Eleftheria terrae: one gene and its partner. Each later gene encodes a partner of the first gene's protein in a complex. Links are inferred from orthologs where the notes say so. Each region holds a gene or a part of one and is shown on either strand. Other genes may lie near its edges.

What was found.
Region 2: the proteins of nusB (region 1) and rpsJ are in contact, whole or in part, in a solved structure (PDB 3D3B), measured with the Escherichia coli proteins. The link is inferred for Eleftheria terrae from one-to-one orthologs.

The regions. Positions count from the first base shown.
Region 1 is NZ_CP106951.1:4,881,213-4,884,398, reverse strand. Bases 36-2,906 are described here. They hold nusB (transcription antitermination factor NusB), read left to right. Parts: upstream 36-1,154; coding sequence 1,155-1,658; downstream 1,659-2,906. Other genes in these bases: N7L95_RS21820 (pyridoxal phosphate-dependent aminotransferase), read left to right, coding at 1,669-2,847; ribH (6,7-dimethyl-8-ribityllumazine synthase), read left to right, coding at 685-1,149; ribBA (bifunctional 3,4-dihydroxy-2-butanone-4-phosphate synthase/GTP cyclohydrolase II), read left to right, coding at 36-650. Also shown: more of ribBA, read left to right, coding at 1-35; N7L95_RS21815 (serine/threonine-protein kinase), read left to right, coding at 2,961-3,186. UniProt on the Escherichia coli protein: Part of the processive rRNA transcription and antitermination complex (rrnTAC). The complex forms an RNA-chaperone ring around the RNA exit tunnel of RNA polymerase (RNAP).
Region 2 is NZ_CP106951.1:3,943,925-3,946,908, forward strand. Bases 1-2,669 are described here. They hold rpsJ (30S ribosomal protein S10), read left to right. Parts: upstream 1-1,013; coding sequence 1,014-1,325; downstream 1,326-2,669. Other genes in these bases: tuf (elongation factor Tu), read left to right, coding at 1-919; rplC (50S ribosomal protein L3), read left to right, coding at 1,507-2,178; rplD (50S ribosomal protein L4), read left to right, coding at 2,178-2,669. In the rest of the region: more of rplD, read left to right, coding at 2,670-2,798; rplW (50S ribosomal protein L23), read left to right, coding at 2,795-2,984. UniProt on the Escherichia coli protein: Involved in the binding of tRNA to the ribosomes. Part of the processive rRNA transcription and antitermination complex (rrnTAC). The complex forms an RNA-chaperone ring around the RNA exit tunnel of RNA polymerase (RNAP).

The DNA of each region.
Region 1 (3,186 bases):
TGGCCGGCATGGCGGGGCTGACGCCGGCGGCCGTCATCTGCGAAATCATGAACGACGACGGCAGCATGGCGCGCCTGCCCGACCTCGAGATCTTCGCCCGCGAACACGGCCTGAAGATCGGCACCATTGCCGATTTGATCGAATACCGCAGCCGCAACGAAACCCTCATCCAGCGCGCCGGCGAACGCCTGCTGCGCACCGCCCAGGGTGAATTCCGCTGCATCGCGTACCGCGACCGCTCCGACGGCCTGCATCTGGCCTTGACCGTCGGCGAGTGGAACGAGCAAGACGAAGTGGCAGTGCGCGTGCACGAGCCGCTGTCGGTGCTCGACCTGCTCGACGCTGGCGAATGCAGCCACTCCTGGCCGCTGGGCAAGGCGCTGGCGCGGCTGCAGCAGGAGCCACGCGCCGTGGCGGTGCTGATGAACTGCGGCGAAAGCGCCGAGGACATGCTGGAGCACTTCCGCCCGGAGGCCACCGAGCGCCTGCGCCAGCGCGGCCAGATCGACCTGCGCACTTATGGCGTGGGCGCGCAGATCCTGCGCGACCTGGGCGTGACCCGCATGAAGCTGCTCGGCAGCCCGCGCCGCATGCCGAGCATGGTCGGCTACGGCCTCGAAGTGACCGGCTTCTTCGGCCCCGAGGCCTGAGCCGCGCACCAACCCCCTACTCAAAGGACATCCCATGCAAGGCGCAGACAAGGGCCAGGCAATTGAACTCGATGGCGAAGACCTGCGCATCGGCATCGTGCAGGCCCGCTTCAACGAACCCATCACCGCCAAGCTGGCCGAAGCCTGCCTGGCGGAGCTGCATGCGCTCAAGGTATCGGCCAAGCACATCGAGCATGTGACAGTGCCCGGCGCGCTCGAGGTGCCGGTGGCCCTGCAGGTCATGGCCGAGAGCGAGCGCTTCCATGCCTTGATCGCGCTCGGCTGCATCATCCGCGGCGAAACTTATCACTTCGAGCTGGTGGCCAACGAAAGCGGCGCCGGCGTCACTCGTGTCTCGCTCGACCACCAGCTGCCGGTGGCCAATGCCATCCTCACCGTCGAGAACGAGGCCCAGGCCTGGGCCCGTGCCGAGGAAAAGGGCCGCGACGCTGCGCGCGTGGCGGTCGAGATGGCCAACCTGCTGGAAGACCTGACGTGATGAGCATGCCCGACGACAAATCCGCCGGCAAGCCGCCGGCCAAACCCCAGGGCAAGCGCCCGCAGCAGAAGTCGGCCCGCCGGCGCTCGCGGGAGTTTGCGCTGCAGGGCCTGTACCAGTGGCTGGTGTCCGGCGCGGAAGGTGCCGAGATCGAGGCGCATGTGCGCGCCGAGATCGAAGGCTTCTCCAAGGCCGACGCAGCCCACTTCGACGCCCTGCTGTACGGCTGCATCCGCGAGGCCGCCGACATCGACGCGCTGCTGTCGCGCCATGTCGACCGCAAGACCACCGAGCTGTCGCCGGTGGAGCACGCGGTGCTGATGATCGGCGCCTACGAGCTCAAGCACTGCATCGACATCCCCTACAAGGTGGCGATCAACGAGGCGGTGGAGCTGGCCAAGAGCTTCGGCGGCACCGACGGCCACAAGTATGTGAACGGCGTGCTCGACAAGGCGGCCGTCGACTTGCGGCCGGCCGAGGTCGAAGCGGCCCGCAACGCCCGCCGCTGAGCAGCGCCCGATGAAGTTCGCCGCGCGCACCGGGCAGATCGAGCCCTTCTATGTGATGGAGTGCGCAAAGGCGGCCGACGAGCTGGCCCGCAGCGCCGTCTGCGATCCCGCCCGGGGCGGCCGGCCGATGATCTACCTGAACATCGGCGAGCCGGACTTCACCGCCGCGCCACTGGTGCAGGAGGCCGCCGAGCGTTGCATCCGCGGCGGCCGCACGCAGTACACCCCCGCACTCGGCCTGCCCGAGCTGCGCGAACGCATCAGCGCCTGGTACCTGGCCCGCTTCGGGGTGCAGGTGCCGGCCCGGCGCATCGTGTTGACTGCCGGCGCCTCCGGCGCCCTGCAGCTGGCCTGCCTGGCCCTGGTCGACGCCGGTGACGAGATCCTGATGCCCGACCCGAGCTATCCCTGCAACCGCCATTTCGTGTCGGCCGCGCAGGGCCGCCCGGTGCTGCTGCCAAGCGGGCCGGAGCAGCGCTTCCAGCTCAGTGCCGCCGCCGTCGAGGCGGCCTGGGAGGAGCGCACCCGCGGGGTGCTGCTGGCCTCCCCCTCCAACCCCACCGGCACCTCCATCCATCCGAGCGAGATGCGGGCGATCGCCGAGCTGGTGCGCCGGCAGCAGGGCGTGACGGTGGTCGACGAGATCTACCTGGGCCTGAGCTTCGACGATACCTATGGCCACAGCGCGCTGGCGCTGGGCGACGACATCGTCACGATCAACAGCTTCTCGAAGTACTTCAGCATGACCGGCTGGCGGCTCGGCTGGATGGTGGTGCCTGAGGCCATGGTGCCGGTGGTGGAGAAGCTGGCGCAGAACCTCTACATCTGCCCCTCCACCGTGGCGCAGCATGCGGCGCTGGCCTGCTTCGAGGCGGAGAGCCTGGCCGAATACGAGCGGCGCCGTGCCGAATTCCGCCGCCGCCGCGATTTCCTGGTGCCGGCGCTGAACCGGCTGGGCCTCACCGTGCCGGTGCTGCCCGACGGCGCCTTCTACGCCTGGGCCGACTGCTCCGCCCACCATGCCAGCAGCTGGGACTTCGTGTTCGAGCTGATGCAGCGCGCCCAGCTTGCACTGACGCCGGGGCGTGACTTCGGCAGCGCCGCTGCGGAGCGCTATATCCGCCTGTCTTATGCCAGCCGGATGGACCTGCTGGAAGAAGCGGTGGCGCGGTTGCAAGCCGCACTTTGATGCAAGCGTCTTGCGCACTGCGTCACGGCGGGTTACTGGAGCCCCCTGTTTCCGGGACATTTGTCACGGTTATGGTTGTTGAGCACGTCTATTGCTTCGTCTAAGCTGGCGTCGTGGAATTCCAGAAGACCGTCATTGCCCTCACGCCTGAACAGGCGCTGGAGGCCGAGCGTGCCGCCCGCGGGGCCGGGCAGGACGAATCCAGCGTGACGGCACCCACGCCGCTGAACCCGGACGGCAGCGACGCCTCGGTCTTCGGCCCCGACGCCGAGGACCTGCTGGGCACCGCCGCCGCGGCCCGCGCCAACGGCCGCCCACCGGTCTATGACGACCTGCCGA
Region 2 (2,984 bases), 940 kb from region 1 along the record:
CATGATCACCGGCGCGGCCCAGATGGACGGCGCGATCCTGGTGTGCTCGGCGGCTGACGGCCCGATGCCGCAGACCCGCGAGCACATCCTGCTGGCGCGTCAGGTCGGTGTGCCGTACATCATCGTGTTCCTGAACAAGTGCGACATGGTGGACGACGCCGAGCTGCTGGAGCTGGTGGAAATGGAAGTCCGCGAGCTGCTGAGCAAGTACGACTTCCCCGGCGACGACACCCCGATCGTGAAGGGTTCGGCCAAGCTGGCGCTGGAAGGCGACAAGGGCGAGCTGGGCGAGCAGGCGATCATGCGCCTGGCCGAAGCGCTGGACACCTACATCCCGACGCCTGAGCGTGCCATCGACGGCACCTTCCTGATGCCGGTGGAAGACGTGTTCTCGATCTCCGGTCGCGGCACCGTGGTGACCGGTCGCGTCGAGCGCGGCGTGATCAAGGTCGGCGAAGAAATCGAAATCGTCGGCATCAAGGCCACGCAGAAGACCACCTGCACGGGCGTGGAGATGTTCCGCAAGCTGCTGGACCAGGGCCAGGCTGGCGACAACGTGGGTATCTTGCTGCGCGGCACCAAGCGTGAAGACGTCGAGCGCGGCCAAGTGCTGTGCAAGCCGGGCTCCATCAAGCCGCACACGCACTTCACCGCCGAGGTGTACGTGCTGAGCAAGGAAGAGGGCGGCCGCCACACCCCGTTCTTCAACAACTACCGTCCCCAGTTCTACTTCCGCACCACCGACGTCACCGGCGCCGTGGAGCTGCCGAAGGACAAGGAGATGGTGATGCCGGGCGACAACGTGTCGATCACCGTCAAGCTGATCGCCCCGATCGCCATGGAAGAAGGCCTGCGTTTCGCCATCCGTGAAGGCGGTCGCACCGTCGGCGCCGGCGTCGTTGCCAAGATCATCGAATAAGCGTCTGCGTGACTTCAGTGCGGGGCGCGCAAGCGCTTCGCGCGCAGCCCCGAACCCCCGCCGCTCCAACGGCAACGCTCTTTAGGACAGAGTCATGCAAAAGCAAAAGATCCGCATCCGCCTCAAGGCCTTCGACTACAAGCTGATCGACCAATCGGCCCTGGAAATCGTCGACACCGCCAAGCGTACCGGCGCCATCGTCAAGGGCCCCGTGCCCCTGCCGACCCGCCTGCAGCGTTTCGACATCCTGCGTTCGCCGCACGTCAACAAGACCTCGCGCGACCAGTTCGAGATCCGCACCCACCAGCGCCTGATGGACATCGTCGACCCGACCGACAAGACCGTCGACGCGCTGATGAAGCTGGACCTGCCGGCTGGCGTGGACGTCGAGATCAAGCTGCAGTAAGCGGCAAAACTAGACGCTCGTGGGGTCATGGCAATTGCGGCGACGGCCGCGGTTGCTATAATCCCCGGCTTTTCCACAAGTGCCCACTTCGGTGGGCCTTTGTGGTTTCTACGGTGGCGCCCCTGCGGGGTGCCGCAAATCAGTCAGTCCGGCCAATCGCTGTCGGACATTGGAGAAAACAATGAGTCTTAGCAATCGCCTCGGATTGCTGGGCCGCAAGGTGGGCATGATGCGCATCTTCACGGACGACGGCGACGCCGTGCCCGTGACGGTGCTGGACGTGTCCAACAACCGCGTGACCCAGGTGAAAACCGTTGAGACCGACGGCTACAGCGCCATCCAGGTGGCGTTCGGTACGCGCAAAGCCTCGCGCGTCACCAAGCCCGAAGCTGGCCACCTCGCGAAAGCGGGCGTCGAAGCCGGCGAACTGCTCAAAGAATTCCGCGTGAGTGCCGAAGTCGCTGCCGAGTACAAGGCGGGTGCCCAGCTGCCGCTGACGATGTTCGCCGTGGGCCAGATGGTCGACGTGCAGGGCACCTCGATCGGTAAGGGCTTCACCGGCACGATCAAGCGCCACAACTTCGGTTCGCAGCGCGCCTCCCACGGTAACAGCCGCTCGCACAACGTGCCCGGCTCGATCTCGATGGCGCAGGACCCCGGCCGCGTGTTCCCGGGCAAGAAGATGTCCGGTCATCTCGGCGACGAGACCACCACCACGCAAAACCTCGACATCGTGCGTATCGACGAAGCCCGCCAGCTGCTGCTGGTGAAGGGTGCCGTTCCGGGCGCCAAGGGCGGCCACGTTGTCGTGCGTCCCGCCGTCAAGGTCAAGGTCAAGAAAGGGGCCCAGTAATGCAGCTCGAGCTCCTGAACGAACAAGGTCAGGCCGCCTCGAAGGTGGACGCTCCTGACACCGTGTTCGGTCGCGATTACAACGAAGCCCTGGTGCACCAGGTGGTGGTGGCTTACCAAGCCAACGCCCGCCAAGGCACCCGTGCCCAGAAGGATCGCGCGACGGTCAAGCACTCCACGAAGAAGCCGTGGCGCCAGAAGGGCACCGGCCGCGCTCGTGCCGGTATGACGTCCTCGCCGCTGTGGCGTGGAGGCGGTCGGATTTTCCCGAACAGCCCCGACGAAAACTTCACCCAGAAGGTCAACAAGAAGATGTTCCGCGCCGGCATGGCCGCCATCTTCTCGCAGCTGGCCCGTGATGGCCGCCTGGCCGTGGTGGACTCCCTGACGGTCGAGTCGCCCAAGACCAAGGCGCTGGCACAGAAGTTCAAGGCCATGGGCCTGGAGTCGGTGATGGTGATCGCCGACCAGGTCGACGAAAACCTGTATCTCGCTTCGCGCAACCTGGCCAACGTGCTCGTCGTCGAGCCGCGTTACGCCGATCCGCTGTCGCTGGTCTTCTACAAGAAGGTGCTGGTGACCAAGGCCGCGATGGAGAAGCTCAAGGAGATGTTCGCATGAGCACTCTGAAATTCGATGAAGGCCGCCTGATGCAGGTGCTGGTCGCTCCGATCGTGTCCGAGAAGGCCACCTCGATTGCGGAAAAGCACAACCAGGTGCTGTTCAAGGTCCTGCGCGACGCCACCAAGCCGGAAATCAAGGCTGCCGTTGAACTGATGTTCAAGGTCGAAGTGGATGCCGTTCAGG